Regions from separate parts of the Pseudorhizobium marinum genome, predicted to be linked through region 4. Evidence: predicted binding sites of a transcription regulator. Region 4 holds the regulator's gene; each other region holds the start of a gene.
The links. The regulator PhoB, encoded in region 4, activates phosphate uptake and scavenging genes when phosphate is short. The targets are predictions, from matches to a motif close to TGTCATNNANCTGTCAT.
Positions count from the first base shown of each region.

Region 1 (5,915 bases), on a different contig from region 4:
TCGTCTTCCTGCTGTGGGGCTCCTATGCGCAGAAGAAGGCATCCTTCGTCGACCAGACGCGCCATCTTGTGCTCAAGAGCCCGCACCCTTCGCCGCTCTCGGCGCACAATGGCTTCTTCGGCTCCAGGCCTTTTTCACAGACCAATGCCTTTCTGGTTTCCAGGGGGAAGGAGCCGATCGACTGGGAACTGCCGCCGCAGACATGATCGTTGAACGGTGCCGGGGGATCAGTCTTCAAATGGTGAACGATGCGTTCGGGTGTGCTTCCCTATGCAAAAGACGCGGCACTCGCCAATTATGATCCCAGAACAGGCTCATAGAGCCAGAAAGGGTTTCAGATGATCGACCAGATCAAGGGGCTGCATCACGTCACGTCGATGGCCGCGAGCGCCCGGACCAACAACAAGTTCTTCACCGATACTCTTGGCCTTCGCCGGGTGAAGAAGACCGTCAACTTCGACGCTCCCGATGTCTACCATCTCTACTATGGGGACGAAGTCGGGACGCCCGGTTCGGTGATGACCTATTTTCCGTTTCCGCATATTGCCCGCGGCCGGCCTGGTACGGGTGAGGTGGGCACGACCCTCTTCTCCGTCCCGGAAGGCTCGTTCGGCTACTGGACCGAACGGCTGACCGCTGCCGGCGCCGAAGGGCTGAAGACCGAGACCGCGTTTGGCGAGAACCGCCTGCATTTCGCAGGCCCCGATGGCGACGGCTTTGCGCTCGTCGAGGTGAAGGATGATGCGCGCGCCCCCTGGACCGGCAATGGCGTCGGCGAGGACCATGCGATCCGCGGCTTCCATTCCGCCTCGCTTCGTTTGCGCGACGAGGGTGCGACGGCCGAGCTCCTGAAGTACATGGGCTACCAGCAGATCGACAGCCGCGACGGGGTGCTGCGGCTTGGCGTTCCGGGCGGCAATGGCGCCGATGTCATCGACATCGAGACCATGCCGAACATCAGCGACGCCCGGCTTGGGGCAGGCTCCGTCCACCACATCGCCTTTGCCGTCGAGAACCGGGAAAAGCAGCTGGAGGTCCGCAAGGCCCTGATGGACACGGGCTACCAGGTGACGCCGGTCATCGACCGCGACTATTTCTGGGCGATCTACTTCCGGACCCCGGGCGGCGTGTTGTTCGAAATCGCCACCAACGAGCCGGGATTCGACCGCGACGAGGATACGGCACATCTGGGCGAAGCCCTGAAGCTTCCGCAGCAGCACGCACATTTGAGGTCCACTCTCGAACAGCATCTCGAACCGCTGGAGGCCTGAGGCGTTAGGTCTTCGAAGGAGTATGTCATGAGTTACGACAGTTACATTCATCGTGCCAAGCCCGGCGAAGCCGGGGCGCCGATCCTCTTCGTCTTCCACGGGACCGGCGGCGACGAGAACCAGTTCTTCGATTTCGGCAGCTGCCTGCTGCCGAACGCGACCGTGATCTCGCCGCGCGGCGACATCTCGGAGCATGGCGCGGCGCGGTTCTTCCGGCGCAAGGCGGAAGGGGTCTACGACTGCGAGGATCTTGCCCGCGCGACCCATCGCATGAGCGAGTTCGTCGCCGCCAATCGGGAACGGCATCAGGCCGGGCCGGTGATCGGCGTCGGCTTCTCGAATGGCGCCAATATCCTGGCGAACATCCTGATCGAGAACCCGGGGCTGTTTGAATCGGCGGTGCTGATGCATCCGCTGATCCCCTTCGAGCCGAACGACAGGACGGGAAAGGCCAGCAGCCGGATCCTGATCACCGCCGGCGAGCGCGATCCGATCTCGCCGGTCGACCTCACCAACCAGCTTGCCGACTATTTCCGGCGGCAGGGAGACAGCGTCGATCTCGAATGGCATCCCGGCGGGCATGAACTGCGCCCGAACGAGATCCAGGCGGCCAAGACGTTTCTGTCCCAGTATCGCTGACCATCGCGTACGGTCGGCGGAGCTACGTCAGCGGCAAGGCTGAAGCAGTTTTTCGCGCCAATCAAGAATGTCGCCGGCCTCTGCCGGCGACCTGGTGCTGAATCCCTTCGGGTCAAACCGCCGGAACGGGATAGGTCCAGGATTTCAGCGCCCGCAGCGTCGGCGTCTTCTTGGTCATGTGCTCGTCCATGCGCGACATCAGGTGATCGAGGACATTGACGGCCTCGGCGACGGCGGCACCCTTGTTGAGCATCACGCATTCGGCCCGCGCCGCCATCGCGGCATCGGTCATCTCGCCACGGGTCGGGATGCCGGTCTTGACCAGATCCTCCAGGACCTGGGTCGCCCAGATCGTCGGCACCGAGGCGGCTTCGCAGAGCCAGAGGATTTCCTCCTGCATCTCGGCCAAGCGCTCGAACCCGATCTCTGCTGCCAGATCGCCGCGGGCGATCATCACCCCGAAGGGCCGGCGGTGGCGAAAGGCGACGGCGATGAGTGCCGGCAGGTTCGCCAGGGCCTCGGGCTGCTCGATCTTGGCAACCAGCCCCAGTGGGCGGTTGCGGGGCGGCAGGCCGGCAAGCGTGCCTTCGAGCGATTCGATGTCGTCGGGGCGGCTGACGAAGGAGTAGCCCAGCATGTCGGCATGATCCATGACGACCGCGAGATCGGCATGATCCTTGGTGGTCAGGGGCGACAGGCCCAGCACCGTATCGGGAAGGTTCAGGCCTTTTTCCACCTTCAGTTTCGTGCCGCCAGTCTTGGTGCGTGTGACGCGGACCAGCGCTTCCTCGGGCGACGTTTCCTCGACGATGCCCTCCAGCTTGCCGTCGTCGTAGCGGATCCGGTCACCGATCTTCAGACGCGTGACGATCTCCGGAACGGAGACAGCCGCGGAGAAGGGGGCGATGTCATCGACGCGCGGCAGAGCGCCGGCGCACAGGCGGATGTGATCGCCGACCTGCGCCTTGGTGGAGGGCGGTGTCAGCACGTTGCCGGTACGGATCTTGGGGCCGGCGATATCCATCAGGATGGTCAACCGGCGGCCAAGCGTCTTGCCCGCTGCCCGCACATGCTTTGCCATGTCCTCCCAGATCGACTTGTCGTCATGGGCGCAGTTGATGCGGGCAATGTCCATGCCGCGGCGGGCGAGGTCCAGGATGAAATCGGGATCGTCGGCGGAGGCTTCGGGCAGCGTCACCATGATCCGGCCACGCCGGTTCGGCCGTCCGCCGCCGAGAAGCGCTTCCGTTTCTTCGGCGAGGGCGAACTCGCCACGGAAAAACGTTTGTTCCGTGGGTGGGGGATAGGGTGCGGGAGAGCCCTGGATTGCCGCCAGTGCCCCAAGGACCGCATCGAAGGTCGGCAGGACGCGACCTTCCAGCCTGCCGAGAGAGGACAGCCCGTGCTGCATCAGCTGGCGCTGGAGCGGGCGCAGGTCGTGCCGTCGCAGGGCCAGATAATGACACAGGTTTTCGAGCCGGATGCGATCGCTGTCTTCGAAGCCGTCGGTGCCGCCCAGTTCCAGCAACAGGTCGGCGGCATCCGCGACCACCTGGACCCGGACAGCCATCAGGTCCTTGAACAGGGCTGCTGACCAGGAAGTGTCAACGTCCTTCACGTCCATGTCGTTCTGCATCATCGAGAATCTCCGCCAGTTGCAGGACCCTAGGCGTGTCAAGCCACAGGTTCATGACGCTCAGATGGCAGACAGGCGCGACATGACGCCTCATCCGCGCTGCCGGGAAGGGCAGGGCTGACGCACCGCCGCCGGCGCCGGCGTTTTCCCGGATCAGTAGCCGCAGGAGCGCAGCTGCGCCTCGTACTTGGAGGCGATGCCGGCGGAGCGCTGCGCCCCTTTTCGGGCCGTCGCGGTGAAGGAGCCGCGCGAATAGCCTGCATGGCCGGTGTAGTAGGCGAGATAGAGGTTGTAGCTGTCGTTGCGGGGGATGCCGTTCCTGACATGGCTGCGGTTGTGGTACCAGCCGATGAAATGGATGGCGTCGCCGAAGTCGCTGCGGCGGGCCGACCAGCGTCCCGTGGCGCGCTGGTATTCAGTCCAGGTGCCGTCCAGCGCCTGGGCATAGCCATAGGCGGTCGATTGCCGCTTCCAGGGGATGAACCCGAGCAGCTTGGTGCGCGGCGGACGGGCGCGGGCACGGAAACTGGATTCGGTGTAGACCGTGGCCATCAGGATGGGGACCGGGACCCCGAACTCCCGCTCGACCTTCCTGGCATCGCGGGCCCAGTTGTTGAACAGCCCGTCGCGCTGCTCGAAGATCGCACAGGCATTGGTGACCCGGCTCGGGGCGGACGCGCAGGCTGACAGCAGCAGCAGGAGCGCGATGGAGAACGCAATACGCATCGCTAGACCTCTTGTTTCCAAGAGATTCATGAGCCCTAAAATTTAATGAAAAGTTTAGGGATCGCCTGGAGCGGGAAGACTCTTCGGCGACCGCCGGTGCGCAGCCTGTGTCATCGCGGGAAAAAAATGGATTTCAGTAAATTTGAATCTTTCCGTTTAAGCGGGCTGCAAAGGTGTTTTCGTATGGTTGGCCATAGACGGCATGAGGCCAATGACGACCGAGATGAATTCGGGAAGCCACGCGAGACGGCGATCAACGCTGTCCGATCAAACAGGGTCTCGAAGATGTCGACAAAGATTCTCGCTGCTGCGGCTTTTCTGGCCGCCCTCGTTTCGGGTCACGCTGCACAGGCAGCCGGTCCCGGCGGTTTTGCACGCACGTTTGCCGCTTCCCCGGCACTCGAATACAAGATGGCGGACGTTCGCCCGGCCGCAAAGGCCGAGGCTGCCGATAGAACGTTTTCACTGACCCGCGACAAGGCGCAGGAGCTTGTGCGTGTCAATCGGACGGTCAACAAGACGATCGACGCCTTGGACAGCTATTTCGACGGCTTCCAGACGGACCTGGTCGTCGCCGCTCCATCAGGCGCCTGCTTTGACTGCGCCGACCTGAAGCGAGACCGCCTCGTGGCGCTCGGATGGCCGGATGACCGCATGCACGTCACCTATGCCCTGACGGACACGGGCCGGGTCCAGCGGGTGCTGGTGGTTTCCACCGACCGCGGCCAGATCGTGCTCGGGGAGAAGGTCAGCGTCGTGCGGGGCTGGCGCAACGACCAGGCCGAAGCGGCGGCCGAGGCGCTGTCGCAGACAGCCTCCAAGGCGCCGGCGGCCTATTACGACATCTGAAGGTTTTTCATTTCTATCGGAAAGCCCGTCTCAGGGTGAGGCGGGCTTTCCGCGTTCCGCAATGGCGATACCGCCCAGCGCCAGCACCAGTGCCGCGATGTGGAACAGCTGCAGGTCCTCGCCGATGATGGCCACCGATAGAAGCGTGCCGAAGACCGGGATCAGGTTGATGAACAGGCTGGCCCGGTTCGGACCGATCCCCTCGACGCCCTTGATGTACAGGACCTGCGACACGAGCGAGGCGAAGAGCGCGGTGTAGAGGACAATGACCCAGCCCCGCGTATCGGGCCAGATGGCCTGGTCGCTCGCCTGTTCCCAAAGGACCAGCGGCACTGTCGTCAGCAGTGCGAAGAGAGCGGGGATCGCCATCAGCGTGCGCCAGTCGACGATCGGCTTCCAGCGCAGCGAAACGGTGTAGACGGCATAGGCCACCACCGCGATCAGCATCAGCGCGTCTCCGAAATTCACCGTCAGCTCCAGAAGCGTGCCGAGGTCGCCATGGGCCGCCGTCAGCGCCACGCCCAGCAGGGTCAGGGAGAAGCCGAAAATCTGGGCGAGCGACACCCGCATCCGAAACAGGATGAAGTTGATGATGAAGATGAGCATCGGGATGCCGGCCTGCTCGATGGCGACGTTGATCGCCGTCGTGTATTTCAGCGCCGTATAGAGCGTCGCGTTGAAGGTCGTATAGCCGACGACGCCATAGAGAATCAGGATCGGCAGGCGCTTTCGCACGATCGGCCAGTCGCGGATCAATTGCGGCACCGAGATCGCGAAGATGATGGCGACTGCGA
Region 1 is NZ_JMQK01000001.1:244,582-250,496, forward strand. Features, by position in the region: gene ung (uracil-DNA glycosylase) at 1-206, shown strand, start outside; gene EO99_RS0101250 (VOC family protein) at 339-1,271, shown strand; gene EO99_RS0101255 (alpha/beta hydrolase) at 1,299-1,910, shown strand; gene EO99_RS0101260 (pyruvate kinase) at 2,023-3,549, opposite strand; gene EO99_RS0101265 (transglycosylase SLT domain-containing protein) at 3,700-4,272, opposite strand; gene EO99_RS0101270 (transglutaminase-like cysteine peptidase) at 4,558-5,121, shown strand; gene EO99_RS0101275 (DMT family transporter) at 5,152-5,915, opposite strand, start outside.
Region 1: EO99_RS0101260 (pyruvate kinase) is a predicted target of PhoB. The motif match lies at 3,600-3,616, and genes of this name have one in related genera.

Region 2 (5,915 bases), on a different contig from region 4:
TTCGGTTTCCGAAGCGATCTTCGAGGGTGCCGACCGGGCCGGGCTGCAACGGATCCTGAAGCCCGGCGCCGCCCGCAATGCTGTCGATTGCGCGCTCTGGGATCTCGAGGCAAAGCAGGCCGGCCAGTCCGTGTCGGCGCTGCTCGGCATCACGCCCCGCCCGCTCACCACCGCCTTCACGCTGTCGCTGGGCGAACCGGAAGCGATGGCTGCCGAGGCGGGCAAAAACGCGCACAGGCCGCTGCTCAAGGTGAAGCTCGGGACGGCCGACGACGAGGCCCGCATGCGTGCCGTCCGGCTGGCGGCGCCGCAGTCTGCCATCATCATCGACGCCAACGAGGGGTGGACCGAGGACAACCTCGAGCGCCACCTGCAGATTGCGGAAGAGCTCCGGATTGCCCTGATCGAGCAGCCGCTTCCGGCAGGCAGCGACGAGGCTCTTGCGCGGGTGCATCGGGTCGTTCCCGTCTGCGCCGACGAAAGCGTTCACGCGACGGAAGATCTGGAGGCGCTGCGGGACCGCTACGACGCCGTCAACATCAAGCTCGACAAGACCGGCGGACTGACCGAGGGCCTGCGCATGAAGGCGGAGGCGAAGCGGCTCGGCTTCCAGGTGATGGTCGGCTGCATGGTCGGCACCTCTCTGGCGATGGCACCGGCCGTGCTGCTGGCCCAGGATGTGGAATATGCCGATCTCGACGGACCGCTGCTCCTGGCCCGCGACCGCCAGCCGGGGCTGCGCTACGAAGGCTCCACGGTCTTTCCGCCGGCTGCCGACCTCTGGGGCTGAAGCCTCGCAGCCAGGGCGATCGTGGCAAGGCCCGCGACCGCAGCGATCGCCATGGCGGGGAAGCTCGCGGCGCCATAGTACTTGTAGAGGACGCCGGACAGGAGCGTCGCCAGCGCCAGAAAGGCGCCGTTGTAGAAGAAGTAGATACCCTGCATCGACGACTCCTGCTCCTCCTGCACCATCTCCACCAGCTTGTGCTGCACTCCTATGTGCAGGAAGGTGAAGGTGAAGGCGTGCATCGACTGTAGCGCCAGATAGCCGGCAAAACCGAGCGGCATGGGAAAGAGCATCCAGCGGAGTACGCCGACCGCGCAGCCGAGCCGCATCATCGTCCAGGGCGTCAACCGCCGGGCAATGATGCCGGAGGCGAAGAAGACCATGATTTCGGCGATCACCGCCGTGCTCCACAGGATGCCGATTTCGGTTCCCGAAAAGCCCTGCTCCTGCCAGTGGATGGCACCGAAGGCGTAGAACATGGCGTGGCCGGCTTGGGCGATCGAGGCACCGATCATCAGCAGGTGCAGGTCGAGCCGCCCCCATGCACCCCAGGCGAGCCGCCTTCCCTGCGCTGCTGTTTCCGGCCGCGGCCGCTTTCGCCCCAGCCGCGGCGCGACATAGGCTGCCACCAGCGTGAAGGCAAAGGCGATGGCTGCCACGAGCGGCAGGATCCCGCCGCCCCAGAGCCCGATCAGCTGCCCCATCAGCAGGCTCATGACGACGAAGCCGACGGAGCCCCAGACCCGCAGCGCACCGTACTGGAAGCCCCAGCGCCGGACCCCGCTGACCGCCATGGAATCGACAACCGGCACATAGGCGGCGAAGACGGCCGCCTGCAGGCTGTAGATGATCAGCACCGGCCAGAAGCCGGTCGCGACGAAGAGCGCGATGGCGGTCAGCAGCGACAGTCCGCCGGACCAGTAGAGAACATTGGCGCGCTCCTGCAGCCGGTCGGCAATGGCGCCGACCACGGGGGCCGCAATGATCCTGACGATCATCGGCAGGGCGAGAATGACGCCGATCTCCACGTCGCTGAACCGCAGCGAATCCAGCCAGACCGGAAAATACGGAAGGATGATGCCATTCACCCCGATCGGGGCGGCATAGGCCAAGGCGCACCGCAGTTGAAAGTGTCGAGGCGGCGGCAGTTCATGGGGATTGGCTGGTGTCACGGGAGCAACTGGATCCGAAGGGGTCCTCCGGATCTAGCACGCGCCCTGCCCGCAGCCTATGGCACATTTGCCATGGGGCGGCACAATCGCCGCACTCAGGCGGCCTGCATATCCTCGAGAACCTCGTCCTCGAGCTGCTGCAGCGCCGGTACGGCGGCAGGCTTCTGCCAGGTGATCATCTCCATCGTGCCGTCCTGGCGTTCGACAACTGCCGTGCAGCTCTCGACCCAGTCGCCGGTGTTGATGTAGCGGATGCCGTCGATGTCTTCGATGACCGCGTGGTGGATATGGCCGCAGATGACGCCGTCGACGCCGCTCTTGCGGGCTTCTTCGGCCACCACATGCTGAAATTCGCCGATGAAGTTCACCGCCTGCTTCACCTGCAGCTTGGCCCAGGCCGAAAACGACCAGTAGGGCATGCCGAGCCGGCGGCGGATGGCGGCGAGCACCACGTTGAGCGCGATGGCAGCGTCATAGGCCCAGTCGCCCAGGTAGGCGAGCAGGCGCGCGTTGCGCACCACCACATCGAATTCGTCGCCATGCAGGACGAGGTACTTCTTGCCGTCGGCGGCCTCGTGAATGATGCGGTCGGCCACTTCGATGCCGCCGAAATGCATGCCCGGGAAATCGCGCAGGAATTCGTCGTGGTTGCCGGGAATATAGACGATGCGGCAGCCCTTGCGCGCCTTGCGCAGCAGCTTCTGCACGACATCATTGCAGCCTTGCGGCCAGTGCCAGCTCCGCTTCAGCCGCCAACCGTCGACGATGTCGCCGACGAGGATGATGGTGTCAGCCTCATGGTGGCGCAGGAAATCAAGCAGAAGATCTGTCTGCGCGGCCTTGGAGCCGAGATGCACGTCGGAGATGAAGATCGTCCGGAAATGCCTGCTGTTCGCCATCACGGTCACTGGTCCCCTGTTGCCTAACGCTGCCGCAGCCCTTCCAAAATCAGACTCGTGTTTCAGGAGCATGACAACCGGGGGCTTCGGACAGATCGTGACCTGGCGCCGCCATGTCTCCGCTCGGAAATTCTGCTGTTCCCGGGCGCCGATTGTTGTAAGGAAGACACTCACACAGACACTCGACTAAAGACGAATAATCGGAGGCGCTCAGGGCATGCAGGACAAGGCGAACGAAGACGGCAACAACAAGTCCGGCGATCTCGACGAGCAGGCCCTGTTCTTCCACCGCTATCCGCGCCCCGGCAAGCTGGAGATCCAGCCGACCAAGCCGCTCGGCAACCAGCGCGACCTGGCGCTCGCCTATTCGCCGGGCGTCGCCGCGCCCTGCCTTGCGATTCGCGACGATCCCAACACCGCTGCCGACTATACCGGGCGCGCTAACCTCGTTGCGGTGATCTCCAACGGCACGGCCGTGCTCGGCCTCGGCAACATCGGACCGCTCGCCTCCAAGCCGGTGATGGAGGGCAAGGCGGTGCTCTTCAAGAAGTTCGCCGCCATTGATGTCTTCGACATCGAGATCGACGCCAACGACATCGATTCGATGGTCTCGACCATTTCGGCGCTGGAGCCGACGTTCGGCGGCATCAACCTCGAAGACATCAAGGCCCCGGAATGCTTCGAGGTCGAGCGCCAGCTGCGCGAGAAAATGAACATCCCGGTCTTCCACGACGACCAGCACGGCACGGCGATCATCGTCGCGGCGGCAATCCTCAACGGCCTGGAGCTTGCCGGCAAGACGCTTTCGGACGTCAAGATCGTCGCGTCCGGTGCCGGCGCCGCGGCACTCGCCTGCCTCAACCTCCTGGTCCTGCTCGGCGCGCGCAAGGAAAACATCTGGGTCCACGACATCGAGGGCCTCGTCTACCTCGGCCGCGAGACGCTGATGGACCAGTGGAAGTCGATCTACTGCCAGGACAGCGAGAAGCGCACCCTGGCCGAGAGCATCGACGGTGCGGACGTCTTCCTCGGCCTTTCGGCCGCCGGCGTCCTGAAGCCGGAACTGCTGGCCAAGATGGCCGACAAGCCCCTGATCATGGCGCTCGCCAATCCGACGCCGGAGATCATGCCGGAGCTGGCGCGCGCTGCACGCCCTGACGCCATGATCTGCACCGGCCGCTCCGACTTCCCGAACCAGGTCAACAACGTTCTCTGCTTCCCCTATATTTTCAGGGGTGCCCTGGACTGCGGCGCCCGCACCATCAACGAAGAAATGAAGATGGCGGCGGTCAAGGCCATCGCGGCGCTCGCCCGCGAGGAGGTCTCCGATGTCGCCGCCCGCGCCTATTCCGGCGAAACGCCGATCTTCGGCCCCGACTACCTGATCCCCTCGCCCTTCGACCCGCGGCTGATCCTGCGCATCGCGCCGGCCGTTGCCCGGGCTGCCGCCGAAAGTGGCGTCGCCGGACGTCCGATCCAGGACTACGACGCCTACATGGACCAGCTGAACCGATTCGTCTGGCGGTCCGGCTTCATCATGAAGCCGATCTTCAACGCTGCGAAGAATGCCGAGAAGAACCGCGTCATCTTTGCCGAGGGCGAGGACGAGCGCGTGCTGCGCGCCGCCCAGGTCCTGCTCGAAGACCAGACGGCGCGGCCGATCCTGATCGGTCGCCCCAGCGTCATCGAGGCGCGGCTGAAGCGCTTCGGCATCCGCATCCGCCCGAACGTCGATTTCGAGGTGATCAATCCGGAGGACGATCCGCGCTACCGCGATTACGTCGACGACTATTTCGCGCTCGTCGGCCGCGCCGGCGTCAACCCGGAGGCGGCCCGCACGATCGTGCGCACCAATACCACCGTGATCGGCGCGCTCGCCGTCAGGCGTGGCGAGGCCGATGCGCTGGTCTGCGGCGTCGAAGGACGCTACGACCGCCATCTGCGCGACGTCAACCAGATCATCGGCAAGCGCGAAGGCGTCTGCGCCTTCTCCGGCATGAGCCTCTTGATCTCGCAGCGCGGCGCGATCTTCTTCACCGATACCTTCGTCAGCTACAATCCGACGGCCGCCGAGATCGCCGAGATGACGATCCTCGCGGCGGAGGCCATCCAGCGCTTCGGCATCGTCCCCAAGGCCGCGCTCGTCAGTCACTCGAACTTCGGTTCGCGCGATTCCGAAAGCGCCCGCAAGATGCGCGAGGCCCTCGCCCTGGTGCGCCAGCGGGCGCCGGATCTGGAGGTCGACGGCGAGATGCAGGGCGGTTCGGCGCTGTCCGAACCGCTGCGCAAGCGGGCAATGCCCGACAGCACGCTGACTGGCGAGGCGAACCTGCTGGTGTTCCCCAACCTGGATGCGGCAAACATCTCGCTCGGCGTCGTGCGCAACATGCTGGATGCGCTGCATGTTGGCCCGATCCTGCTCGGCACCGCCCTGCCCGCCCACATCCTGTCGCCGTCCGTCACCTCCCGCGGCGTGGTCAACATGGCGGCCCTTGCCGTCGTGGAGGCTTCCAACCCCTGAGGGCTTGGAAATTATGATATTCTCAACGGGTGGGTCCGATGATGTCGGGCCTGCAGGTCGATCCACCCGGAGACGTTCATGAACACGCGCCTTGTCGCTGCCGCCCTGCTCGTGGTGCTTCCCGGTGCCGCTGCAGCCGATCAGACGGCAATCTGCCAGTCGCTCTATCGGCGGCTCGCGGCCATTCCGACGATCATCGGCAGCACCGCGGAGGTTCGCCGCCAGGCCGATGCCTTGCGCCAGATTGACGACGACATCCGCTATCTCCGCACCGAGATGCGCCGCGCCGGCTGCGGTTCCGGCAGCATCGTCAGCTATGGCCAATCGGACGACGTCTGCTTCCAGATCACGGATGAGCTGCGCCGGGCACAGGCGGCGCGCGAAACGATCCGGTCCCGACAGGGGTCCCGCTCGCTCGTGCGGCCGGATGGCGAGCGCAATGCCATCATCGCCGCCATCGAGGCCAACCAGTGTCGCGACATCGCCACCATGCCGCTTTCGTCTGCCGTCGAACCGCAGGCAGACATTCCGGCCGT
Region 2 is NZ_JMQK01000005.1:298,522-304,436, forward strand. Features, by position in the region: gene dgcA (N-acetyl-D-Glu racemase DgcA) at 1-790, shown strand, start outside; gene EO99_RS0108965 (MFS transporter) at 742-1,959, opposite strand; gene EO99_RS0108970 (UDP-2,3-diacylglucosamine diphosphatase) at 2,055-2,858, opposite strand; gene EO99_RS0108975 (NADP-dependent malic enzyme) at 3,076-5,379, shown strand; gene EO99_RS0108980 (hypothetical protein) at 5,458-5,915, shown strand, end outside.
Region 2: EO99_RS0108970 (UDP-2,3-diacylglucosamine diphosphatase) is a predicted target of PhoB. The motif match lies at 2,918-2,934, and genes of this name have one in related genera.

Region 3 (5,915 bases), on a different contig from region 4:
CGAATGTCGCAGACTCGCGCGCAGACGGGCACGGGGATCGACGAGGGCCTTCGCGCCTATATGCTCAAGGTTTACAACCTGATGGCACTCGGCATGGCAATCACCGGCGTGGCTGCCTACGGCACCTACGCTCTGGCGGTTTCCAATCCGGCCTTCGCCAATCTGCTGTTCGCTTCCCCGCTCCGTTGGGTGATCATGCTGGCGCCGCTCGGCCTGGTCTTCTTCCTGAGCTTTCGCATCAACTCGATGAGCGTCGGGACCGCCCAGGCGACCTTCTGGGGCTATGCCGCCCTGATGGGCGTCTCGCTGTCGTCGATCTTCATCGTGTTTACCGGTGAGAGCATCGTCCAGACCTTCCTGGTGACGGCCGCCTCCTTCGGAGCGCTGTCTCTCTACGGCTACACGACGAAGAAGGACCTCTCTGGTCTCGGATCGTTCCTGATCATGGGCCTCTTCGGTCTGATCATCGCTTCGATCGTCAACATCTTCCTGCAGTCGTCCGCCATGGGCTTTGCCATCTCGGCGATCGGCGTGCTGATCTTCGCGGGCCTTACCGCCTATGACACCCAGAAGATCAAGGAGATGTACTTCGACGGCGACGACGCGCTGGTTGCTGGCCGCAAGGCCATCATGGGTGCGCTGACCCTCTACCTCGACTTCATCAACCTGTTCATGTTCCTGCTGCAGTTCCTCGGCAATCGCAACGAGTAGTCTGCATCGGAACCGACAACGGAAAGGCGGCCTTCGGGCCGCCTTTTTTGTTGCCCGGCATGCATCCACGGCCTAGGCTCCGACATTCTCAACAGCCTGTTTCCGGTTTCCGTCAATGAGCTTCAGCCTTCGCGACGCCAGCCTGTCCGACCTTGCCGCAATCACCGCCATCTATGCCGACAGCGTCACCAATGGTACCGCAAGCTACGAGATGACGCCGCCGGATGAGGCGGAGATGCGGGAGCGTTTCCTCGCCATCGCCTCCAGGGGCTATCCCTATATCGCCGCGGAAGCCCAGGACGGGATCTTGCTCGGCTATGCCTATGCCTCCGCATTCAGGACAAGGCCGGCCTACCGTTGGCTGGTCGAGGATTCCATTTACCTGGCGCCGGAGGCCCGTGGCCAGGGGATCGGCCGCGCTCTGCTGGCAGAGCTCGTGGACCGCTGCACCACCCTCGGCTTCCGCCAGATGGTCGCCGTCATCGGCGGGGCCAGCCCCGCCTCGATCGCTCTCCATCACGCTCAGGGCTTCGAGCTGTCCGGCACCCTCAAGGGCACCGGCTTCAAGCATGGACGCTGGCTCGACACGGTGATGATGCAACGCAGTCTGGGAGACGGAAATACCTCGGATCCGGATCAACTGGCCTATCCGGGCACGCTGTGACGCGCTAGTCGATCAGCTTCAGCGCCTTGTCGAACACCTTCAGCACCTGCGGCAAGTCGTGACCACGCTTGAGGATCGTGCCATGCGTGTTCAGGACCGAATAGGCGCCCTGTTTGGAGGCCAGCCTGGGGTTCTTCTCGATCCGGTAGAGCGGCATTTCGCCGGACCGCTTGAAGACCGAGAACACCGCCCGGTCCTTCAGCTGGTCGATCGCGTAATCCTTCCACTCGCCTTCACCGACCATGCGTCCGTAGATCCTGAGGATGGCATCCAGCTCGCGCCGGTGGAACATGACCGGCACGGGGTCCTTGTTCTGGCGGTATTCGGTCAGACTGACGACCACATCACCCCGGGCAGTTACCCTGCCTGACAAATCCGGTTGATCCGTCATCCTGCCTCCGTTGATGATGTCAGCCTTGTGACAGTGTGACGTGGCGCATTGAAATTGCAACCCGGAAGATGCAGACCTCGGCTCACGCGGAGGGATTTTATTCCCGCCCCAATTCGAACAAAAGACTGCCGAATTCAAAAGCGACAGTCGGTATTGTGATTGGCCCTTTCGGCGCCATCACGATCCGGTTCGGTTGCATTGACCCTTACCCCCAGCCCCCCAATGCTTCCGGGCCGGATCGACTTCTCGCAGAATCATTCCCGCTCAGCGCTTTTGGCGCCCTCCGGCCATCAGGATGGCGGCGCCCAGGATCGCCGCAGGCTCGCCGCCGGCACCCGATCGCTGCAGGAGCACGGCGCAGCCATCCTTCTTCAGCTTTCCCATGAACTTGCCGGGCAGCGTCAGCTTCAGCGGCTTGCCGTCCCAGATCCCGATCGACTGGACGTCGTAGACACTGTGCCAGTACTCCATGCGCTTGCCGGCGTTTTCGCCCTTCTCGACCTCCACCATCTGGCGTTTGGTGAAATAGGCCACAACCACTTCCGCCTCGCCCTGACCTTCCCCGATCTCGATCTGGATTTCCTTGCCGTGCATGCGGGCTTCCACGGGGACCGACAGTCCCTTGCCGCTTCCCCTCAGGCTGTCGATCCTCGAGTTTATCGCCTTGAGCTCGGTGCCTTTCACGTGGTCGCGACCGTTGATCACCGCCTGCGGCGTGTAGACCCCGCTGCGGCCAAGCGACTGGGCGTAGCCGTACTGGCGGTCGGTGTTTTCCTTCGAGCTCAGCGTGTCCGTCCACCCGAGGTAATTCCAGTAGTCGACGTGGTACGAGAGCGCCACGACGTCCCCCTGCCGGATCAGCTCCTTCAGCATGCCATCGGCTGGAGGGCACGAGGAACATCCCTGGGATGTAAAGAGCTCGACGACCCCCCGCGGGGTTCGTCCTTCTTCCGCAAACGCGGTTCCGGCCAGAAACAGGCCTGCAAGAACGACGACACTGCGGATTGTCAGGGGCATTACGGCGAACCTTTTTTGAATGCGCTTTGGTAGCCGCAGTGGACGGCGGCAAGCAAGCGCTAACGCAGGGAGCCCGGCAAGGTAACTGTGCCCGGGGCTGAAGATAAAGTAACGATGGGGTGAGGACGTGAGCCAGACTCGCATGCTGGCGGCATGACGCAAATCGGCCACTCATTCCATCACGTGCTGAAGCCCCTGCAGGAGATAGACGGCCCCGACACCGGTGACGATCCAGCGGCTCCAGGCGCGGAAACCAACGTCCGTCATCCGCTGCAGGATACCGTTGCCGGCCCGCGTTCCGAGAATGGCAATCGGCGCCGCAAGCGCGATGGCGATCCAGTCCGCCTGCGGCAGGGCACTCGCCGCATTCCAGTAGAAGACGACCTTGGTGGCATGCGAAACCAGCTGTGTTGCAGCCTTGGTGGCGATTACCGTGCGCCGGTCCATCGTCGTGCGGATGAAAAAGATGTCGATCGTCGGCCCGGAAACCCCAACCCCGACCGTCAAAGCTCCTGCCACCAGCCCGCACACCAGCGCGTGCGACGGCCGCGAGGCGTCGAGATGCAGGCGCTGGACCGGCAACCAGACGAGGATCGGCATCAGCCCGATCGCGATCGAGACGACGACGATGTTCGGCGTGTAGTCCAGGACGAGCAGCACCGCCGCCGAGATCGCAAGCCCGATGCAGAGAATGCCGAGGATGGAAAAATCGATGTAGTGCCGCGAGAACCAGGCACGGGACCCGTTCGCCACCATCTGGATGACGCCATGGACGGCAATTGCGGTGCCGACCGGCATCAGGAACAGCAGGATCCAGAGCAGGATCAGGCCGCCGGCCATCCCGAAGACGCCCGATAGAAGAGACGTCAGGAAGACGGTGCAGGCCATGCCGAAGAGGATGGCGAGGCTCAATGAGGAGGGCTCCCGGAGGATTCAGCCGCGGCGGTGGCCGCGTAGGACAACACCCGCCGAAGATCTTCGGCGGGTGTTGTCTGAAGCATCAGGCTGCGAGGTCGCGCAGCACGGTCTGCAGGATGCCACCGTTGTTCATGTAGGTGACCTCGTCGATCGTATCGATGCGGCAGAGGATGTTGATCTCCTTCACCGTACCGTCACCATAGGTGATCTGGGCCTTCTTCCACTCGCGCGGCTTGATCGGGCCTTCGAGGCCTTCGATCGTCACCGTCTCGTCGCCCTTCAGGTCGAGGCTCGCCCAGGTCGTACCTTCCTCGAGCACGAAGGGCACGACGCCCATGCCGACGAGGTTGGACCGATGGATCCGCTCGAAGGACTGGGCGATGACCGCCTTGACGCCGAGCAGGTTGGTGCCCTTGGCTGCCCAGTCACGCGAGGAACCGTTGCCGTATTCGACACCGGCGAAGATGACCAGCGGAACGCCTTCCTGCTTGTACTTCATGGCGGCGTCGTAGATCGACATCTCTTCCTTCGACGGATAGTGGATAGTGAAGCCACCTTCCTTGCCGTTCGGCCCGAGCATGAAGTTGCGGATGCGGATGTTGGCAAACGTGCCGCGCATCATCACTTCGTGATTACCGCGGCGCGTGCCGTACTGGTTGAAGTCGGCAACGCCGACGCCGTGATCCATCAGATAGGAACCTGCGGGAGACGCCGCCTTGATCGAACCGGCCGGCGAGATGTGGTCCGTGGTGATCTTGTCGCCGAACAGGCCGAGCACGCGGGCGCCCTTGATGTCCTTGATGCCGGCGCCGGTCTTGCCCATGCCCACGAAGTAGGGCGGGTTCTGGACGTAGGTGGAGTTGTCGTCCCAGGCATAGGTCTGGCCCGGCGGAATCTGCACGGCCTGCCAGTTCTCGTCGCCCTTGAACACGTCGGCATACTTGCTCTCGTAGAGCTCGCGGGTGACGTACTTCAGGATGAATTCCTGGATCTCGTGCGAGGTCGGCCAGATGTCCTTGAGGAACACCGGGTTACCGTCCTGATCTTCGCCGATCGGCTCCGAGGTCAGGTCCTTCTGGACCGAACCGGCCAGTGCGTAGGCGACGACGAGCGGCGGCGAAGCCAGGTAGTTCGCCTGGACGTCCGGTGAGATGCGGCCCTCGAAGTTGCGGTTGCCCGAAAGCACGCCAGCCGCGATCAGCCCCTTGTCGTTGATCGTCTTGGAGATCGGCGCCGGCAGCGGTCCGGAGTTGCCGATGCAGGTCGTGCAGCCGAAGCCGACGAGGTTGAAGCCCAGCTTGTCGAGGTCGTCCTGCAGGCCGGCCTTTGCGAGATACTCGGCAACAACCTGCGATCCGGGTGCCAGCGAGGTCTTGACCCAGGGCTTCGTCTTCAGGCCCTTGGCGACCGCGTTGCGGGCCAGCAGGCCGGCTGCGATCAGCACGCTCGGGTTGGAGGTGTTGGTGCAGGAGGTGATGGCGGCGATCGCCACGTCGCCATGGCCGAGATCGAAATCCGTGCCTTCGACCGCATAGCGGTTGGCGAGCTGGCCGGGCTTCTTGTAGTCGGCGTCCATGGCGCTGGCAAAACCGGTCGCGATGTTTTCCAGCGAGATGCGGCCTTCCGGACGCTTCGGACCGGCCATCGACGGCACGACGTCGCCGAGATCAAGCTCCAGCGTGTCGGTGAAGACCAGTTCGGAGCCGTCGCCTTCGCGCCACATCCCTTGAGCCTTGGAATAGGCCTCGACGAGCGCGATGCGGTCCTTGGTGCGGCCGGACATGGTGAGGTAGTTGACGGTTTCGCCATCGACGGGGAAGAAGCCGCAGGTGGCGCCGTATTCGGGGCCCATGTTGCCGATGGTCGCGCGGTCGGCCAGCGACATCGAATCAAGGCCGGGGCCAAAGAATTCGACGAACTTGGAGACGACGCCCTTCTTGCGCAGCATCTGCACGACGGTGAGCACGAGGTCGGTCGCGGTCACGCCTTCCTTGACCTTGCCGGTCAGCTTGAAGCCGATGACTTCCGGCAGCAGCATGGAGACCGGCTGGCCGAGCATGGCCGCTTCGGCTTCGATACCGCCGACGCCCCAGCCCAGAACGCCGAGGCCGTTGATCATCGTGGTGTGCGAATCGGTGCCGACGCAGGTGTCCGGATAGGCGGTCGTTTCGCCGTCCTCGTCCTTCGTCCAGACGGTCTGGCCGAGGTATTCCA
Region 3 is NZ_JMQK01000003.1:148,825-154,739, forward strand. Features, by position in the region: gene EO99_RS0104710 (Bax inhibitor-1/YccA family protein) at 1-711, shown strand, start outside; gene EO99_RS0104715 (GNAT family N-acetyltransferase) at 827-1,375, shown strand; gene EO99_RS0104720 (DUF2794 domain-containing protein) at 1,380-1,766, opposite strand; gene EO99_RS0104725 (DUF1223 domain-containing protein) at 2,031-2,783, opposite strand; gene EO99_RS0104730 (TSUP family transporter) at 2,955-3,695, opposite strand; gene acnA (aconitate hydratase AcnA) at 3,784-5,915, opposite strand, start outside.
Region 3: EO99_RS0104720 (DUF2794 domain-containing protein) is a predicted target of PhoB. The motif match lies at 1,783-1,799, and genes of this name have one in related genera.

Region 4 (5,915 bases):
TCGATGCCGTCCTCGCCAATACCGAGCTCAGCGAAGAAGCCCTCAACAGCGGCGAGGTCGACTTCACCACGATCCGCGCCCGCATGGCTGAGGTTGGTGTAGCGCTGGCCGGCGATGTGCCGCAGGAAGTGTATGAAGCTGCGAAAGCCTATCGCCAGGGCGCAGATATCGGCCGTCTGATGATGACGGTTGCCGTCATCGGACTGGCTCTCGGCCTCCTTGCGTGGTCGATGAGACGGATCGAGCCGAGGATGCGCGCCCGCAACGTCAGCGAGAACTTCGTTCAGGCTCTGTTGATCGGCTCGTCCACGATCGCCATTCTCACGACCGTCGGCATCGTCTTCTCGCTGGTGTTCGAAACCATCAACTTCTTCAAGCTGTATCCGGCCTCCGAATTCTTCTTCTCCACGGTCTGGAACCCGCAGTTCCGCGGCGGTTCTGATCTCGGCATCCTGCCGCTGCTTTGGGGTACGCTCTACGTATCGCTGGTGGCGCTGCTGGTGGCGGTCCCGGTCGGCCTGATGATCGCGATCTATCTTGCCGATTACGCGGGTTCGACCCTGCGCAGCTTCGCCAAGCCGGCCATCGAAGTGCTCGCCGGCATTCCGACCATCGTCTACGGTCTTTTCGCGCTGATCACCTTCGGCCCCTTCCTGCGCGACTGGATCGCGCAGCCGCTCGGGCTGGGGAGTTCGTCCTCGTCGGTTCTGACCGCCGGCCTCGTCATGGGCGTGATGATCATCCCGTTCGTCAGCTCGCTGTCCGACGACATCATCAATGCCGTGCCCCAGGCGATGCGCGACGGTTCCTATGCGCTGGGCGCCACCCAGTCGGAGACCATCAAGAGGGTCATCCTGCCGGCCGCGCTGCCGGGCATCGTCGGCGCCATCCTGCTGGCCGCAAGCCGCGCCATCGGCGAGACCATGATCGTGGTCCTCGGTGCCGGTGCAGCCGCCAGGCTCGACCTCAATCCCTTCGAGGCGATGACGACCGTGACGGTGAAGATCGTCAGTCAGCTGACCGGCGATACCGAATTCGCCAGCCCTGAGACGCTGGTTGCCTTCGCGCTCGGCCTCACCCTCTTCGTGATTACCCTTGGGCTCAACGTACTGGCCCTTTACATCGTGCGCAGATACCGGGAGCAGTACGAATGACCGATATGACCGCCGCAACCCCTGCGAAGTCGCCGTCTGCCAGCGAGGCGCGGACCCGCCGCCGCAATGCATCGGAACGTCGCTTCCGGCTGATGGGACTGATTGCCGTCGCCATCGGTGTCCTGGCGCTGGTCGGCCTGCTGGTCTCCATCTTCGCGAACGGCGCTTCGACCTTCCGCCAGACCTATATCACCCTCGACATCTATCTCGACCCCGCCCGCCTCGACAAGTCGGGGGCACGCGACATCGAGGAGATCTCCAAGGTCTCGACATTCGGCTATGCGCCTCTGATCGAGGACTCGCTTGCTGCGGCCATGGCGGAGCGTGGCCTCACGGGGATCGACGCGGATGACGCCGCCGACCTGATCTCCGGCGAAGAGCCGGCCATGCTGCGCCGCTACGTGCTCAACGATCCCTCGCAGATCGGCGAGACCGTGGAGTTCAACCTGCTCGCCTCCGGTCGTATCGACGGCTACTACAAGGGCCGTGTCACGATGGCGAGCGCCGAGCTCGACCGCAACGTCTCGCCCGAGCAGCTGATGCTGGCCGACGAGCTGAAGGAAGCGGGCATCCTGACGACCCGCTTCAACTGGGACTTCTTCACCAATCCCGACGCATCCGACACGCGACCGGAAGCCGCCGGCCTCGGCGTCGCCATCCTCGGTTCGCTCTACATGATGCTGATCGTGCTGGTGCTTTCCCTGCCGATCGGTGTCGCCGCGTCCATCTATCTGGAGGAGTTTGCGCCGAGGAACCGTCTCACCGACCTGATCGAGGTGAATATCGCCAACCTCGCGGCGGTGCCGTCGATCGTCTTCGGTATTCTCGGCCTCGCGGTCTTCATCAACTTCGTCGGCCTGCCGCAGTCTGCTCCCGTGGTGGGCGGCCTCGTGCTGACGTTGATGACGCTGCCGACGATCATCATCGCGACCCGCGCCGCCCTGAAGGCCGTGCCGCCGTCGATCCGCGATGCGGCCCTTGGGGTCGGAGCATCGAAGATGCAGGCGATCTTCCATCACGTCGTGCCGCTCGCCATGCCGGGCATCCTGACCGGGACCATCATCGGCCTTGCGCAGGCGCTGGGCGAAACCGCGCCGCTGCTGCTGATCGGCATGGTGGCCTTCGTGCGCGAATATCCCGCCGGTCCGCCCGAGGGCTTCTTCGATCCGGCATCGGCCTTGCCGGTCCAGGTCTACAACTGGACCCAGCGCGGCGATCCGGCGTTCTTCGAACGCGCCTCCGGCGCCATCATCGTGCTTCTGGTATTTCTGCTGTTCATGAACCTGATTGCGATAATTCTTCGCCGCCGCTTCGAGCGCCGGTGGTAAAGGAGAGCACGATATGAATATGTTGTCCGACGCTGCTGCTGAGAAGGCTCTGGTAAAAAAGATGAACGAAGTCAACTACAAGATGGTCGGCAAAGACGTGTCGGTCTACTACGGTGAGAAGCGTGCACTCTTCGATGTCAATCTCGGTGTTCGCAACAACACGGTAACGGCGCTGATTGGCCCGTCCGGCTGCGGCAAGTCCACCTTCCTGCGCTGCCTGAACCGGATGAACGACACCATCCAGGGCGCCAAGGTCACCGGCCTGCTGACCCTCGACAGCAAGGACATCTACGATCCGGATATCGACGTGGTGGAACTGCGCGCCCGCGTCGGCATGGTGTTCCAGAAGCCGAACCCGTTCCCGAAGTCGATCTACGAGAATGTTGCCTACGGACCGCGCATCCACGGACTGGCGCGCTCGAAGGCCGAACTGGATCAGATCGTCGAGGCGAGCCTTCAGAAGGCCGGCCTCTGGAGCGAGGTCAAGGATCGTCTGCAGGAGAGCGGCACCGGCCTTTCCGGTGGCCAGCAGCAGCGCCTCTGCATCGCGCGTGCCGTCGCCGTTTCCCCGGAAGTCATCCTGATGGATGAGCCGTGCTCGGCGCTCGACCCGATCGCTACCGCCAGAGTCGAGGAACTGATCCACGAACTGCGGGCGAACTATTCGATCGTCATCGTCACCCACTCCATGCAGCAGGCGGCACGCGTTTCGCAGCGCACGGCGATGTTCCACCTCGGCAACCTGGTGGAAGAGGACGATACCGACAAGATGTTCACCAACCCCAGCGATCAGCGCACGCAGGACTACATCATGGGCCGCTTCGGTTGATCCGCTTTCGGCAGCCTGACGCGAAGCTAGCGAGGACCAAATAATGCCATCGACCCATATTACCTCCGCCTATGATGACGAACTGAAGTTTCTGACGCGCCGCATCTCCGAAATGGGCGGCCTTGCCGAGCAGATGTGCGCCGACGCCGTCCGGGCGCTGGTGAACTCGGACGCGGCTCTCGCCCAGAAGGTGATTTCCGACGACGTCATCCTCGACAACGCCGAGCGCGAGATCGGCGAGAAGGCGATCGTCACCATCGCCAAGCGCCAGCCGATGGCCTCCGACCTGCGCGAAGTCATCGGGTCGCTGCGCATTGCCGCCGACCTCGAGCGGGTGGGCGATCTCGGCAAGAACACCGCCAAGCGCGTCATCGCCGTTCAGGAGAGCGGCATCCCGCGCAATCTCGCCCGCGGCCTGGAGCATCTTTCGGAACTGGCGCTGATCCAGCTGAAGGACGTGCTCGACGTCTATGTCACCCGTTCGGTGGAGAAGGCCGAAGCCATTCGCCAGCGCGACGAGGAGATCGACGCGATCTACACCTCGCTGTTCCGCGAACTCCTCACCTACATGATGGAAGATCCGCGCAACATCACCAGCTGCACGCATCTGCTGTTCTGCGCCAAGAACATCGAGCGGATCGGCGACCATGCCACCAACATCGCCGAGACCATCTACTACATGGCGACGGGCGAGCAGCCCGAGGGCGAACGCCCCAAGGACGATCGGTCCAACACGCTCAGCACGATCCTGAGCGACGATTAGGACGGACGGAGACACGCATGCAGCCAAGAATTACGGTGGTAGAAGACGAAGAGGCGCTGAGCGTGCTTCTTCGCTACAATCTTGAAGCCGAAGGCTATGAGGTGGAGACGGTCACCAAGGGCGACGAGGCCGAAATGCGGCTTCAGGAACGTGTTCCCGACCTTCTGATCCTGGATTGGATGCTGCCCGGCGTTTCCGGCATCGAGCTGTGCCGGCGGCTTCGCATGCGCCGCGAGACCGAGCGCCTGCCGATCCTGATGTTGACGGCACGCGGCGAGGAGAGCGAGCGCATCCGCGGCCTCTCCACCGGCGCCGACGATTATGTGGTCAAGCCCTTCTCGACGCCGGAGCTGATGGCCCGCGTGAAGGCGATGCTGCGCCGCTCCAAGCCCGAGGTGCTGTCGGCCGTGCTGCGTTGCGGCGACATCGAGCTCGACCGGGAGACCCATCGCGTCCACCGCAAGAGCCGCGAAGTGCGCCTGGGGCCGACCGAGTTCCGCCTGCTGGAGTTCCTGATGACGTCTCCTGGCCGCGTCTATTCCCGCGCGCAGCTGCTCGACGGCGTCTGGGGCCACGACATCTACGTCGACGAACGCACGGTCGACGTCCACGTCGGGCGCCTGCGCAAGGCGCTGAACTTCTCCAACATGCAGGATGTCATCCGCACCGTTCGCGGTGCCGGCTACTCCATGGAAGGCCCCTGAGGCCCCTGAGGCCGTTGGGGCCGGCTTCTTGCCGGTCCCGCCCTCCGCTTGGTAGTCAGTCGAGCGGATATTCGATCCGCTGCCGGTCGACGAGCCGCAGCGAGCGGTCCTGCGCGATCACATAGCGCTCCTGCCATTCCTGGCCGAACTGATCCCGGAACCGATGGGTGGCGGTGCTTCCGATCGGAGCCTTGGTGCGCCGCGTCTCCGGCTGGCCGCCATAGATCAGGCTCCCGGGGATCGGTTCGAGCTGGCTTGCGGTCGTGCAGCCGGCGAGAAGGGCGGCAAGCGTCAGAAGGTAAAACGGCTTCATGGGGCACTCCATGGGTTTTCTGGCGTGGAAACGGCTGGCGAAGCCAAAGTTTCCCGAGCCATGCGGATTTCCTGCCGCGGTCGGATACGGTCCCATCACATGGTTGATGTTTAAGCAATCTGCACGGTGCGCGACACCGTCCCATCGGCGTCTGGCAGCCAGGATATAGCGGTCTGCACGAAAGATAACAGGTAAGAGTTCGTAAATTGCGGAGAGCGTCATCGTTCCTTTAGATTTCTTTTAAGAATCAGGGGAACGGCGGATGAAACTTTCTCTCGTGTTGAAGGCGGTCCTTGCCGCAGCGGCCGTGGTGTGTCTTCCGGGCGTGGCGGCGTCCGGGTCCGGTGCCGGCGTGAGCATGGTGGTGGGCAAGCTCACGTCGCAGCCGATCGGGCACTACGAGTTCTGTAAGCTGAACCGGGCCGAGTGCAGCCAGCGCCTGCCGTCCGCACCGCCGCGCAAGCTCACCCCGGAGCGATGGGCCGCGATCGAGCGCGTCAACACCTCCGTCAACGCGCGCATCACGCCCAAGCGCGACAAGCTGATCTACGGGCGCGAGGAGGTCTGGACCTATCCGGTGACCGAAGGCGACTGCGAGGACTTTGCCCTCCTGAAGCGCAGGGAACTGGCGGCCAAGGGCTTCTCACTGTCCAATCTTCTCCTCACGGTGGTCCGCAAGCCGGACGGGGAGGGGCATGCGATCCTGACGGTGCGCACGGCCGACGGCGACTTCGTCCTGGACAATCTCGACCCGAAGGTCCGGCGGTGGAACGAGACCGGCTATGTCTACGTCAAGCGCCAGTCGTCACGCGATACCGGCCGCT
Region 4 is NZ_JMQK01000018.1:30,829-36,743, forward strand. Features, by position in the region: gene pstC (phosphate ABC transporter permease subunit PstC) at 1-1,154, shown strand, start outside; gene pstA (phosphate ABC transporter permease PstA) at 1,247-2,482, shown strand; gene pstB (phosphate ABC transporter ATP-binding protein PstB) at 2,496-3,311, shown strand; gene phoU (phosphate signaling complex protein PhoU) at 3,355-4,074, shown strand; gene phoB (phosphate regulon transcriptional regulator PhoB) at 4,092-4,778, shown strand; gene EO99_RS0118935 (hypothetical protein) at 4,834-5,091, opposite strand; gene EO99_RS0118940 (transglutaminase-like cysteine peptidase) at 5,354-5,915, shown strand, end outside.